DNA from 2 places in the Cedecea sp. Ae19-4 genome. Region 2 is predicted to be linked to the other one. Evidence: predicted binding sites of a transcription regulator. Region 2 holds the regulator's gene; the other holds the start of a gene.

Region 1 (7,574 bases), on a different contig from region 2:
CGCAGGTTTTTTTGCATTACCGCGTGGGATATCAGCATTCCGGCGATAAACAGCGGCAGTTTTATCAGGATCATCGACGGCATAGGAAAGGCGTTGAAGTAGTCCGGGAACAGCCAGCGGGCCGCCAGGCAAATCACCATCAGCAGCGTCGCGCTAACCGTAAACCCGTAGCGCATCACCAGCAGCATAATGAACGGGAACAGCAGATAAAACTGCATCTCCAGCCCAATGCTCCAGTCTGGCAACACGGTGCGGAAGGACCAGGCCGGTAACAGGCCAAAAATAAACGTCAGATGGCTGAAAATATTCATTGCGGAGTGGTCGGCATAGCGGCTGCTTGCGGTGGCGGTTGTCGGCCAGGCGCTGGCGATAATATCGCGCATTTCGCCGAACCAGCTGCCAAAAATCAGCGCCACGACCAGCAGCAAATAATAGAGCGGGACGATGCGAAAGAAGCGGCGTAGCCAGAATTTGCGAAAGGTATCCGGGCTATTCCACGGCTCTTTTTCCCGACGCTCCTGATAATTTTTTGCCATCAAATACCCTGACAGTAAAATAAATAAATCGACCCCCATCCCCGGATCGTAAAGAAGAGGAATGCGGCACTGCACCAGCAGGCAAATGTGGCCGAGCAAAACCCAAAGCGAGGCCAGCCCTCGCAGCCCCTCCAGCTCAGGAGACCAGCGTTTACTTTCCACCATACGATGACCTTTATGCGTGTATTCTTCGGTCAGAGTAAAAATGAATCAGCGCTGTCACAATCAGAATGTCACGCAAACATGGAATATCGGAATAAACGCAGTGTGATGTCTGGGGGAATATATTTCGTACAAATATCATTCATTATTATTGCTAAATATGAAATGTCATATTTTCTTGCAATTTAAAGAAGCAAATTAACAAGAACTCCCGTAAAACGAGCCGCTGTAAATTAAGTCTTTGAGGAAATTCCGTTGAAAACCCGCCTGCTTGTTGCCCTGAGCTTTTTGTCCCTTTCCGTCAATGCTGCCTATGCTGATGATATTTTCCCCCATCAGCCGCAACCGCCTCAGGTAGAGGCCGGCGCATGGGTACTGATGGATTACACCACCGGGCAGGTGCTGACCGCAGGCAATGAACACGTCCAGCGTAACCCGGCCAGCCTGACAAAACTGATGACCGGCTATGTCGTTGACCGCGCAATCGACAGTAAACGTATTACCCCGGACGACGTCGTCACAGTGGGGAAAGACGCCTGGGCAAAAGGTAACCCGGTGTTTGACGGCTCATCGCTGATGTTCATTAAGCCGGGCGACCGGGTGACCGTGCGCGATCTCAGCCGCGGGTTGATTATCGATTCCGGCAACGATGCCTGCGTTGCGCTGGCAGACTATGTTGCCGGGGGACAGAAACAGTTTGTCGCCATGATGAACCACTACGTCGACCAGCTTGGCCTGCACGATACTCATTTTGAAACCGTGCATGGCCTGGACGCGCCGGGGCAGCACAGCTCCGCCTATGATCTTGCCGTGCTGTCCCGCGCTATCATCCACGGTGAACCCCAGTTCTACCATATGTACAGCGAGCGCAGTCTCACCTGGAACGGGATTACCCAGCAAAACCGCAACGGCCTGTTGTGGGATAAATCCCTGAACGTGGATGGCCTGAAAACGGGGCATACCGAAACGGCAGGGTTTAACATTATTGCCTCCAGCGTGCTGGGCCAGCGCCGCCTGATTGCGGTGATTATGGGCGGCCTTAGCTCAAAAGGGCGTGAAGAGCAGGCCCGCAAGCTGCTGCACTGGGGGCAGGATAATTTCGACACCGTGCAGGTCTTGCAAAAAGGCAAACCTATCGGCAGCGAGCACATCTGGTACGGCGACAAGGCCAATATCAATGTGGGCCCGGACCAGGACGTCTTCCTCGCGCTGCCTAAATCGGAAGTGCCGAACATCAAAGCAAAGTATGTGCTGAGCAAGCAGGATATGGAGGCGCCGCTGGCAGCCAATACGCAGGTGGGCGAGATCCAGCTGTTTGATGGCGACAAGCTTATCTCCCACTGGCCGCTAGTGAACCTCACGCCGGTGGAGAAGGGCGGGCTGTTTTCGCGTCTCGGCGACTTTATCAGCCGCAAGCTTTAACCCTTTGTCTTGTTGATGAACCGCGCAATTTGCGCGGTTTTTTTGTCGCCATTTCCTGCGAGGTTGCTTCCAAATCTGGCAGCTTGTGCCCCACCTTTAAAAAATATAGTGTATAAATGTACAGTGTATTTATTCATCAGCGTGGAGGCAGTATGACATTCAAAGTTCAGCATGTTCCGGCGCGTAAAGTGGCCGGTTTTCATCTGGTCGGGCCGTGGGAAACCACGGTTCCGCAAGGGTTTGGCCAGCTGGCCATGTGGGCGAAAACCCACAGCCTCCATGGCGACTGGCTGGCCATTTACTATGATGACCCCGATGTTGTTCCGCCAGAAAAGCTCCGCGTGGACACGGTACTGGGCGTACCTGAAGAGTTCAAACTACCGGAAAACAGCGAAGGCGTTATCATCACGGCTATTGAGGCAGATACTTACGCCATCGGGCATGCCATCGTAAAAAACGAAGCATTCCAGGAAGCCTGGGAAACCTTCTTTGACCAGGTAGAGGCTGATGGTGACTATCAGTTAACCGGCAAACCCTGTTACGAAATCTATCTCAACGACGGCTCGGCGTCCGGCGTATGGGAAATTGATATGTATATTCCGGTCGCTAAAGTCTGACAGGAGCTCGCCATGACGGAAGCTATCGCAGGATTAAACGTGTTATTCATCGCCGGGTATGGCCCCGTTACGCGCGACGTGGCGGCAAGTGCCGGGTTTTATCAGCAGGTGCTCGGTCTGCCGTTAAAAGCGATGGAAGGCAACGAGGACTATCTGGCAACGGAACACGGTGAGCTGGATGGCGTGAAGCATTTTGCGCTCTGGCCGCTCGCTCAGGCGGCACAGTCCTGCTTCGGCGTGGACGGTTGGCCCGAGCACATTGTCGCGCCCCAAAGCTGGGTCGAATTTGAAGTAGAAGATGTCGGGCAGGCGACAGCGGTACTAAAGCAGGCCGGGTATCAGATGCTGGTGGATAACCGTATCGAGCCCTGGGGGCAAACGGTGTCACGTATGCTCAGTCCTGAAGGGCTGCTGGTTGGCGTGACCGTTACGCCCTGGCTGCGCTAGCTGGCTTGAATCCGGGCGGCAGCCTGCCGCCCATTTCTGATATTCAGCAAAGAAATGTGAAATATTCCGCGTAAAAGCCCCGCCGCACCTGGCAACATGATTTCTTTGTGAGAAAAACGGGTACAATTTCTTTTTTATTTTCGGAGAGCCGGGTGTGCGCCCCGACAAATCACTGACCCCGTTTGAGATCCGTATTTACCGCAACTATCGCGTTGCCCACGGCATACGTATCGCCCTTGCTTTTGTGCTGACATTTGTTCTGGTTCGCCTGCTGAACATCCCCGAAGGCACCTGGCCGCTTATCACACTGGTGGTGGTGATGGGCCCCATTTCCTTTTGGGGGAACGTTGTTCCGCGCGCCTTCCAGCGTATCGGTGGCACCATTTTTGGCGCGGCCATCGGACTGATAGCCCTTAAGCTGGAGCTTATTTCCTTACCGCTGATGATCATCTGGTGCGGGCTGGCGATGTTCCTGTGCGGCTATCTGGCGCTGGGTAAACGTCCCTACCAGGCGCTGCTTATCGGCATCACGCTCTCCGTAGTTGTCGGGGCGCCGCCGGGGGATATGGAAGTTGCTCTGTGGCGCAGCGGCGACGTTATCTTCGGCTCGCTTCTGGCCATGCTGTTCACCAGCGTTTACCCACAGCGGGCGTTTATTCACTGGCGTATCCAGATGGCGACCTTCGTGCAGGCGTTTAGCAAAATCTACACTGCGGGGTTCTCGCCAAACCTTGTGGAGCGCCCACGGCTGGAAAAACCGTTGCAGAAAATCCTGAATGACGTGGTCAAGATGCGCGCCCTGATTGGCCCCGCGGGTAAGGAAACCCGTATTCAGAAGTCAGTCTTTGAGGCGATTCAGACCATTAATCGCAACATGGTCTGCACCCTTGAGCTGCAAATCAACGCCTATTGGGCGACGCGGGAAAGCCATTTTGTGATGATCAACGCTCATACGCTGCGCGACACGCAGCAAATGACGCAGCGCACACTGTCGGCCATTGCAACGGCGCTGTATGAAGGGAACCCTTCGCCCATCTCAGCCAACACCGAGAAACTGAATGAGATCGTTTTTGAACTTCGCCAGTTGATGGAGGAGGGCAAGGGCAGTCAGCTGCAGGAAACGCCTATTCACGGCTACGTCTGGCTTAGCCTTGAACTGGCCCGCCAGCTTGAGCTGCTGTCGCACCTCATTTGCCGCGCACTGCGTAAATAGCGCGCGTAAAGCACAGAAATGACAATGCTTGTTTCGATTCAGCAGAAATTGAGGTTAAGATAGGGCAAGCCCGTTAGTGAGACTGACAAAAAATTGTAATCGTCAACCGCTACTACTAAGGTTATGGCGGTTGTCTTAACGAATCCGAGTACCAATTTAGCAGGGGTGTAAAAATGGAAAATATCAAACCTACCTTCCAGGACGTTCTGGAGTTTGTTCGTCTGTTCCGTCGTAAAAACAAACTGCAGCGTGAAATTCAGGACGTAGAGAAAAAGATCCGTGACAACCAAAAGCGCGTGCTGCTGCTTGATAACCTGAGCGACTACATCAAGCCAGGCATGAGCATCGAAGCGGTGCAGGGCATCATTGCCAGCATGAAAACCGACTACGAAGACCGCGTGGATGACTACATCATCAAAAACGCCGAGCTGTCTAAAGAGCGTCGCGAGATCTCTAAGAAGCTGAAAGTGATGGGCGAGCAGAAAGTGGCTGACACCAAGTCTGAATAACTTCAGCGATGAAAAAACCGCCTTCAGGGCGGTTTTTTTATGCCTCGTTCACCATCACTCGCAGTAGGGTTTCCAGCAGTCCGGGGAACCGAGCATCCAGATCTTCACGCCTCAGCGAAATCAAATTTTCACGTCCCTGAGGGCGCTGCCAGATTACGCCGCTATCGCGCAGAACTCGCCAGTGGTGGGTCATGGTCGACTTCGCCACATCCTGAATTAAAGCGCCACAGGTAAGCTCTTCCCCCCCGGCAAGCGATCTGACGATCCCCATCCGCAAAGGGTTGCCCAGCGCAAAAAGCACATTTTCAAGGCGGATTTGTTCTCGTTCCGGATGGTTGGCGATCATACTCTTCCTGTAGGCGGTGGCGGCACGGCGGCCGGCTACTATAGCAAACTTGATAGCAAACTTGATGCCCTTCGAATGTATTGATATTAACGATAGCTCAAATTGTTCGAATATACTCGTACAATTGTACTATGCTGATGGCGAACAACTCTGGCGGCCATAGTGGCCGTCGCTTAACAGTCAACAAGACTAAGGACACATCATGCCCCGACCCATCCCTCTCGAACGCTATCGCAACATTGGTATTTCAGCCCATATTGATGCCGGTAAAACAACCACGACCGAACGTATTTTGTTTTACACCGGCATGAGCCACAAACTGGGTGAAGTTCACGATGGCGCAGCAACGACAGACTGGATGGCTCAGGAGCAAGAGCGCGGTATTACCATTACGTCCGCCGCGGTGAGCTGCTTCTGGCCGGGTATGGATCGCGGTTTTGAACCGCACCGTATCAACATCATAGACACGCCGGGACACGTGGACTTCACCATTGAGGTGGAGCGATCCATGCGTGTGCTGGACGGCGCGGTAATGGTTTACGACTCAGTGGGCGGCGTGCAGCCGCAGTCAGAAACCGTTTGGCGGCAGGCTAATAAATACCGCGTGCCGCGGCTGGCCTTCGTTAACAAAATGGACCGCCCGGGCGCTGATTTCTTCCGTGTGGTGCAGATGATGATTGACCGCCTGAAAGCCAATCCTGTTCCCATCGTCATCCCGGTCGGGGCAGAAGACAGCTTCACTGGCGTGGTGGATCTCATCAAAATGCGCGCCATTATCTGGGACGATGCGACCCAGGGCATGACGTTCAGCTATGGGCCTGTGCCGCAGGATTTGCTGCAGACTGCACAACTGTGGCGCGAAAAAATGGTCTCTGCTGCGGCGGAAGCTAGCGATGAGCTAATGGATAAATACCTGGAAACCGGCGATCTGAGCGAAGCGGAAATTATTACCGGTCTGCGCAAGCGCACCATTTCCGGGGAAATTCAGCCGATGCTGTGCGGCAGCGCGTTTAAAAACAAAGGCGTGCAGCGCATGCTGGATGCGGTGGTAGAGCTGATGCCGTCTCCGCTCGACATTCCTGCCATTGACGGCGTGGATGAAAAGGGGGAGCACGCGGAACGCCATCCCAGTGATGATGAACCCTTCTCGGCGCTCGCTTTCAAGCTGATGACCGACCCGTATGTTGGGCAACTGACCTTTATCCGTGTTTATTCCGGCGTGCTGAAAAAAGGCGATTCGGTTTACAACCCGGTGAAAGGCAAAAAGGAGCGTATCGGACGTATTGTGCAGATGCATGCGAACGACCGCCACGAGGTGGATGAGCTGCGCGCCGGGGATATCGCCGCCTGCGTAGGGCTGAAAGACGTCACCACTGGCGATACGTTAACCGACCCGAATGCGGCGATCACGCTTGAGCGAATGGAGTTCCCTGAGCCGGTGATTTCCCTCGCTATCGAGCCGAAGACCAAGGCCGACCAGGAGAAAATGGGTATCGCACTGCAGCGTTTAGCGGCGGAAGATCCCTCTTTCCGCCTGCATACGGACGAAGAATCCGGCCAGACGATCATCTCCGGCATGGGCGAGCTTCACCTGGAAATCATCGTCGACCGCATGAAACGTGAGTTTGGCGTGGAAGCGAACATTGGCCGGCCACAGGTCACCTATCGCGAAACGATCCGTAAAACGGCGAAAGACGTGGAAGGGAAATTTGTGCGGCAGTCAGGCGGTAAAGGCCAGTATGGACATGTAGTGCTGACGCTCGAACCGCTTGAGCCGGGCAAAGGCTTTGTGTTTGAAGATGCCACCAAAGGGGGGGTAGTGCCACGCGAGTTCATTCCTTCTGTGGAAAAAGGTCTGCGTGAGGCGATGAATACAGGTGTGCTCGCCGGTTACCCTGTGGTGGACGTCAAAGCCACGCTGACCTTCGGCTCTTACCATGACGTCGACTCTTCGGAAATGGCGTTCAGGATGGCGGCGATCTTCGGTTTCAAGGACGCAGTGCGCAAAGCGGATCCGGTTATTCTGGAGCCTATCATGCACGTCGAAGTGGAAACGCCGGAAGACTACGCCGGTAACATTATGGGCGACCTCTCTTCCCGCCGCGGCATGGTGCAGGGCATGGAAGAACGCTTTGGCAGCCAGATTATTCGGGCCGATGTCCCGCTGGCAGAAATGTTTGGTTATTCCACCACGCTGCGCTCAATGTCTCAGGGCAGGGCGACCTACAGCATGGAGTTCCATCATTATGCCGAAGCGCCGCGTAACGTGGCCGACGACATTATTGCCAGCCGTAAATCATAATTAGTCAGCCAGGGTGGATG
Region 2 (7,574 bases):
TTTCCTGCTGGTGCTGACGCTCAACACCATGACGATCTTGCTGTCCGTGGCCGGCCTTGCGCTGGCATGGGTGTATCCGTTTATGAAGCGCTACACCCATTTGCCTCAGGTGGTGCTGGGTGCGGCTTTTGGCTGGTCCATTCCTATGGCATTTGCCGCCGCCAGCGAATCGGTGCCGTTAAGCTGCTGGCTGATGTTCTTCGCTAACATTTGCTGGACCGTGGCGTACGACACGCAGTATGCGATGGTCGACCGCGACGACGACCTGAAGATTGGCATTAAGTCGACGGCGATCCTGTTTGGCCGCAACGATAAGCTGATCATCGGCCTGCTGCAAATCGCCACCATGCTGTTGATGGGCGTTGTGGGCTGGCTCAATGGGCTGGGTGGCACGTTCTACTGGTCAATTTTGCTGGCGGGCGGGCTGTTTGTGCACCAGCAGAAGCTGATCGCCAAACGCGAGCGCGAAGGCTGCTTTAAAGCGTTTATGAACAATAACTATGTCGGGCTGGTGCTGTTCCTGGGCCTGGCGTTGAGCTACCTGCATTTCTGAGTCAGTCTTCAGGTAATAAAAAAGGCGGGTTAATCACCCGCCTTTTTCGTTTCTGCTGAATTAAGAAACCGCGTCCTGGGAAGCGGAGCTCTCAATCGTCAGACGTACGTCCGAGGTCACAAGATCGGCCAGCATCTGGTAAACCTTGATGGTTTCGGTCGCGTCTGCATCACCGGTATCGCTGATATAGCCTTCATCGCGCAGGGTAAGCACCAGCGAGGTAAAGACCGCTTTATCAAAGAATTCCGGGGCGTTAATGCCGTGCAGAACGGACAGTCGCTGCGCCACCGTGCGGCTTTCGCGTTCCAGCGTTCCGCGGTTGATCGACGGGTTGGCGCTCAACTGCCAGAAGGTGATGGCATACCGCTGGATTGTCTCGCGCACCCCCGCCGCCAGAAGCTGCAGAGTGCGTGAGCGGTGAGGGTTAATCTGCACTTCGTCACCGACAACCATGACCAGATCCTGACGCTCCATCTCCGCGATCAGCGCATCAATTTCTCTGCCCAGCTCGCTTTTTTCCCAACGCAGGAACAGCTCGGCTTTCAGCATCGGGTAAACAACTTCTATCTGACGCAGCAGCTCTGCGCGCGAGATGTGGCGATGCTGAGTGATGATGGACGCCATCAGCGACGGCAGCACCAGCATGTGCATGATGTTGTTGCGGTAATAGGTCATCAGCACGGCCTGCTCGCGCGGCAGAATGATGATGTCACCGATGGTGTCTTTCTCCACCTCGAACTTGTTCATCTGCAGCGCGTGGTCGATCAGCGCGTCAGCGGAAACCGTTGGTGCGGTGGCATCCGGAGAATACGGCACGTTACGCAGCAGGTTCAGGTAGCAGTCGAGCTGTTCGGTAAGCTGTTCACGGGTCAGCGAACGCTGGCGTGAAGCAAGCAGCGCGGTACAGCACAGGTTCATGGCGTTAGCGGCCCCTGCGTTGTTGATACGCACCATGATATCGGCAGCGATATCATTCACCGTTGGCGTCAGCCAGGCCGGGCGAATTGCTTCTATCGGATCGATAGAGTCTTTCCATTCCGGAACATGCTGGTTCAGGTAGGTCATCAGCGGCAGCGGTTCGCCGAAGTTAACGTAACCCTGGCCGAGGTTGCGCAGCTTACTCAGGCCGCGCACCATCTGCATGAAGCTCTCTTTTTCTTTGGTCGCACCGCGTAGCTCTTTCGCGTAAGTGCCCACTTCCATGACGTGCTCGTACCCGATGTAAATCGGCACCAGAGTGATCGGGCGGGTGCCGCCACGTAGCATGGCCTGAATGGTCATCGACAGCGTGCCAGTCTTAGGATCCAGCAAACGACCGGTACGGGAGCGGCCACCCTCGACAAAGTATTCAACGGAATAGCCGCGGCTGAACAGCTCGCCCAGATATTCGCGGAATACCGTGGAGTAAAGCTTGTTGCCCTTGAAGGTACGGCGAATAAAGAACGCGCCCAGGCGGCGGAAAATCGGGCCGGCTGGCCAGAAGTTCAGGTTGATCCCGGCGGCAATGTGCGGCGGAACCAGCCCCTGGTGATAAAGCACGTAGGAAAGCAGCAAATAGTCCATGTGGCTGCGGTGGCAGGGCACATAGACGATTTCGTGGCCATCATGGGCAAGCTGACGCACGCGTTCGGCGTTATGCACGTTAATGCCCTGATAGAGGCGGTTCCAGGTTAAACCTAAAACGCGGTCCGTCAGACGTACGGCTTCGTAGGAGAAGTTCGCGGCAATCTCTTCCATCAGCGCGACGGCATTTTGCTGCGCTTTTTCGTGGGAGATTTTCTTGCTGCGGGCTTCATCTTCTACCGCGCGGGCAATCGCTTTTGACGCCAGCAGCTTGTTGAAGAGATCCTGGCGGACCGGCAGGCGCGGGCCAACGGCGGCCAGGCGCTGGCGGGCAAAGTGAGTGCGCGCCACGCGAGCCAATTTTTGGGCAATAATCTTGTCCGTGCCGTGTTCGGTTGCCATGCGGCGAAGCGAAACCGGCGGCGAGAAACGCACGAAGCTATCGCGACCCAGCCAGGAAACCGCAAAGAATTTCTGGACGCCGTTCAGCGTGCGTAAAGGCGGGTTGATTTCCCCTTTTTCGCGCCCTGGCGAGCGGCCGAACATCACGGAAACCGGCACCATCTGTACATCGAGATCGGGATTGCTGCGGTGCAGATCCAGATAATCGTGGAACAGTTTTACCGACTCTTCTTTTGGCGTGTAATAGGTGAAGACGCGCGGCCCGCCGTGGATAAACACGTAGCGCGGCAGCAGTACGCCGTCAATTTCCAGAGGTTCCAGCGGGTCGGGCAGATCGTGATCCAGACATTGGGCACGCAGCGTCAGTAAGTCTGCCTTAGAATTGTAGGGCAGGACGTACATGATGGGGCGTGAAGGGTCCAGACCGAGTTCGGTTTGGGGATCCGCCGGGATAGACTTGCTCTTTACCAGAACGCTTAATGGTAAATTCAGTAATTTGTAGTAAATTCTTGGCCAGCCTGACATAAATGATGTAAAGCCTCAGGTTAATAATGCAAATGCGCCGCAAGGATATCAGAAACTCTGGGGAATTTCTGTGGCGCTGCGATTTAGACTCAGTGAGCATTGACGCTCAATATTTAAAAAGGTTTCCTTGAATGGCGAATAATACCACCGGCATCACCCGCATTATTAAGGCTGCAGGCTACTCGTGGAAGGGGTTGCGTGCGGCCTGGATCAACGAAGCCGCCTTTCGTCAGGAGGGCGTAGCGGCGGTCATCGCTATCATCATCGCCTGCTGGCTGGACGTGGACCCCATCACGCGTATTTTACTGATTGGCTCGGTTGTTTTGGTGATGATTGTCGAAATCCTCAACAGCGCCATTGAAGCGCTGGTTGACCGTGTCGGCACCGAGTACCACGAGCTTTCAGGGCGAGCCAAAGATATGGGTTCCGCCGCCGTATTGATAGCGATTATCCTTGCGGTTGCAACCTGGGCCACCTTGCTTTGGTCACATTTGCGATAGCCCTTCCAGAACAGTTTAAGTCGCTGGTTTTTTGCTTAATTTGTGGTTTCAAAATCGCCCGGGGCTGTATATACTCACAGCATAACTGTATAAACACCCAGGGGGCGGAATGAAAGCACTAACTACCAGGCAGCAAGAGGTGTTTGATCTCATTCGGGATCATATCAACCAGACCGGCATGCCACCTACGCGCGCCGAAATTGCACAACGTCTGGGGTTCCGTTCTCCAAACGCCGCGGAAGAGCATCTAAAAGCGCTGGCACGTAAAGGTGCCATCGAGATTGTTTCTGGTGCATCACGCGGCATTCGTCTGCTGGTTGAAGAAGAAAATGGCCTGCCGCTGGTGGGCCGTGTTGCCGCCGGTGAGCCGCTGCTGGCGCAACAGCACATCGAAGGCCACTACCAGGTTGACCCTTCTCTGTTCAAGCCGAATGCCGATTTCCTGCTGCGCGTCAGCGGCATGTCGATGAAAGATATCGGCATCATGGACGGTGATTTATTAGCCGTTCACAAAACCCAGGACGTGCGTAATGGCCAGGTCGTTGTCGCGCGTATCGACGATGAAGTGACCGTAAAACGCCTGAAAAAGCAGGGCAATACCGTGCACCTGCTGCCGGAAAACAGCGAATTCCAGCCTATTGTGGTCGATCTTCGCGAGCAGAATTTTAGCATTGAAGGCCTGGCCGTCGGGGTGATCCGCAACGGTGAATGGCTGTAACACCTCTTCCGGTGGTGCGGTAACTCTGCCGTGCCACCTGCCTTAAACACCTCTCTTTTTTCCTCTGGATCATTCCCATGCGATTCTTTTCGTCAACGGATGGTGCGCTGTGGCGGCTTGCGCTGCCGATGATTTTTTCCAATATCACCGTTCCGTTACTGGGCCTGGTCGATACGGCGGTCATTGGCCATCTTGATAGCCCGACCTATCTTGGCGGGGTGGCTATCGGCGCCACGGCGACCAGTTTCCTCTTTATGCTGCTGCTTTTTCTGCGCATGAGCACCACCGGGTTAACGGCACAGGCGTTTGGTGCGAACGATCCACAGCGGCTGGCGCGCGCACTGGTTCAACCCCTGATGCTGGCGATGATAGCCGGGCTGGCTATCGTGGTCCTGCGTTATCCACTGATCAACCTTGCGCTGCACGTTGTTGGCGGCAATGACGAGGTGTTGGATCAGGCAAGGCGGTTCCTGGAGATCCGCTGGCTTAGCGCCCCGGCCTCACTGGCTAACCTCGTGCTGTTAGGCTGGTTGTTGGGCGTTCAGTATGCGCGGGCGCCGGTCATCCTGTTGGTCGTCGGCAATTTGATTAATATCGTGCTCGACCTCTGGCTGGTGATGGGGCTGCACATGAACGTGCAGGGGGCGGCGCTGGCCACGGCGGTGTCCGAATATGCGACGTTTATCATCGGCCTGGTGATGGTGCGGAAGGTACTGAAGCTGCGGGGCATCAGTTGGGCTCGTCTCAAAACGGCCTGGCAAGGGGACTTACGCAAGCTGCTGGCCCTCAACCGCGATATCATGCTGCGTTCGCTGCTGCTGCAAATTTGCTTTGCTTCAATCACCATTTTTGGTGCGCGTCTCGGCAGCGAAATTGTTGCCGTTAACGCCGTGCTGATGACGCTGTTGACCTTTACCGCCTATGCGCTGGACGGTTTTGCTTACGCCGTAGAAGCCCATTCAGGGCAGGCTTACGGGGCGCGTAACCGTGGGCAGTTGCTCGAAGTTTGGGGGGCTGCGTGCAGGCAGGCGGGGCTGGTTGCGATAGCATTTGCCGCTATTTATGCTTTTGCTGGGGAGCAAATTGTCGCGCTGCTTACCTCCCTGCCGGAGCTTCGTGTTCTGGCAAATCATTACCTTGCCTGGCAGGTTGTTTTGCCGGTCGTGGGCGTTTGGTGTTACCTGCTGGACGGTATGTTTATCGGCGCGACGCGGGGTGCCGAAATGCGTAACAGCATGGCGGTTGCGGCGCTGGGCTTTGGCGTGACGATGTTTACGCTGCCTTTGTGGGGTAACCACGCCCTGTGGCTGTCTCTGGCGGTGTTTCTGGCCTTGCGTGGCCTGTCGCTGGGCGTCATCTGGCGGCGCCACTGGCGTAATAACACCTGGTTCGCTACATCGGGCGGCCATTGATCGAACCTCCTGGCCTTCGTTAACCCTGCTCCTGTCGTGCTGATTTCTCGTTTCTAAGACGAGGAATCAGCGTTCCATCGCTTTTAAGAATGGTTAAAGATTCTGAGTTTTAAATGTAACTCGGAATCCTTGTCTACAATTACCTTTACATCCAGCAGACAGTGGGTGTGTTCCAGAAAGTCAGCATCCTGCAGCCCGGATGCGAAAATCTAAACCGAACGATGAGGAGATGATGATGAATAAGGACGAAATCGGCGGTAACTGGAAGCAGTTCAAAGGTACGATCAAAGAGAAATGGGGTAAGCTGACCGATGACGATATGACCGTCATCGAAGGGAAGCGTGACCAGCTGGTGGGTAAAATCCAGGAACGCTATGGCTACGCCAAAGACCAGGCAGAGAAAGAAGTGAAGGACTGGGAGTCCGGGAGCAATTACCGCTGGTAATCTGGCGGACCCTCAAATGTGCTAATCAGTAAGTAAGACCAATCCTGCCCGGGTACAGGGATGTACCACTCCCTCTTAACGCTTTTTCTTCGGCTGCACTGAATGATCGTGATCGCAGGCGCCGTGGTGGCTACAGGCTTCAACTTCCGAGCAATCAGCGCACAATCCGTGGGCTTCAATCACGTTATGGCGCAGGGCAAACCCCATTTTGGACGCCAGTTTCTGCATAATATCTTCCACACCCTGAGCGGCCTGCTCTTTTACGGCCCCACATCTGTCGCAGATAAACATGGCGGAAGAGTGGGTTGGATGATCGATAAAATTACACAGCACGTAACTGTTGTTGGATTCCACGCGGTGCACAAAACCCTGCTCCAGCAGAAAATCCAGCGCGCGATAAACCGTTGGAGGCTTAGCCTGTGGCTCGCTAACGCGCAGGAGATCCAGCAGATCATAAGCGCTGATGGCCCCGGTTTGCTCGGCCATCAGGCGCAAAACCTCGAGACGCTGTGGCGTCAGGCGTACATTGCGTTGCAGGCAGAGCTTTTCAGCCTGAGCTAACACGTTTTGCGAAGTTGTGGTATCCATCAGCCTCTCCCGGTCATTGACGCAATACTTTACCATAATGCGGATAAAACGCCGAATCCTGGTACATACTGACCCTATCTACCCAGGAGGAAGTGATGCAAAAACCTGATTGTATTCGTCACTGGCGCGAGCTGGAAGGCGAGGATGACGCAACTTACCCGGACAGCGCGGAGCTGTTTTCTATTGGCGCTCCTCTGGCCCGTAATTTCGGTTTAAACCGCCTTGGGATTCACCATGAGCGTATTCCTCCCGGCCGCAGAACCTCTTATCCCCACGCGGAAAGCAGCGAAGAAGAGTTTGCGTATGTGCTCGAAGGGCACCCCGAAGTGTGGATCAACGGTCATCTTTGGGCGCTCGAGCCGGGCGATAGCGTGGGATTTCCTGCCGGAACCGGCATTTGCCATACCTTTATTAATAATACCGAACAGGATGTGCGGCTATTAGTCGTAGGTGAAGCGAATAAAGCCGAAAATAAAATTTATTACCCGCTAAATCAGTCTTATGCCGTGCAGCGGCAGGACCGTTGGATAGATCATCCGCCTCAATTCTTTGGCCCGCACAACGGTCTTCCTTCACGAAAGCCGAAGGGTAAACTATAAATTAATTAGCATGGAACAATAAGACGTTAACCCTAAGGATATATCTGGGATCCTGATGGTTCAAATATCCATCTTTTTATCGCGCTATTCACAGCAATAGTCTGCCTCTGTTCAGTCATAACTGTCAGGGGCGAATTACTTCATCTGACAATCAGACAGGCGTGCTGTGAATGAATAAAATAAAATCTTCGGTGGCGACACTCGCCGCAACCTTCTTTATTGCCCATCAGGCCGGGGCAGCAGGGACCTGGTCCGAAGCGCGAAACGAT

The links. The regulator LexA, encoded in region 2, represses DNA repair genes until DNA is damaged. The targets are predictions, from matches to a motif close to TNCTGTATGTACATACAGNA.
Region 1: sbmC (DNA gyrase inhibitor SbmC) is a predicted target of LexA. The motif match lies at 2,227-2,246, and genes of this name have one in related genera.

What each region holds. Positions count from the first base shown of each region.
Region 1 is NZ_JBCHWG010000001.1:2,145,654-2,153,227, reverse strand. Features, by position in the region: gene AAIE02_RS10265 (acyltransferase family protein) at 1-701, opposite strand, end outside; gene dacD (serine-type D-Ala-D-Ala carboxypeptidase DacD) at 954-2,120, shown strand; gene sbmC (DNA gyrase inhibitor SbmC) at 2,273-2,737, shown strand; gene AAIE02_RS10250 (VOC family protein) at 2,750-3,184, shown strand; gene AAIE02_RS10245 (FUSC family protein) at 3,339-4,397, shown strand; gene AAIE02_RS10240 (DUF496 family protein) at 4,571-4,906, shown strand; gene AAIE02_RS10235 (ArsR/SmtB family transcription factor) at 4,944-5,252, opposite strand; gene fusA (elongation factor G) at 5,455-7,554, shown strand.
Region 2 is NZ_JBCHWG010000002.1:585,269-592,842, forward strand. Features, by position in the region: gene ubiA (4-hydroxybenzoate octaprenyltransferase) at 1-553, shown strand, start outside; gene plsB (glycerol-3-phosphate 1-O-acyltransferase PlsB) at 614-3,043, opposite strand; gene AAIE02_RS15540 (diacylglycerol kinase) at 3,175-3,543, shown strand; gene lexA (transcriptional repressor LexA) at 3,653-4,261, shown strand; gene dinF (MATE family efflux transporter DinF) at 4,339-5,673, shown strand; gene AAIE02_RS15555 (CsbD family protein) at 5,909-6,118, shown strand; gene zur (zinc uptake transcriptional repressor Zur) at 6,194-6,706, opposite strand; gene AAIE02_RS15565 (cupin domain-containing protein) at 6,802-7,305, shown strand; gene AAIE02_RS15570 (conjugal transfer protein TraF) at 7,476-7,574, shown strand, end outside.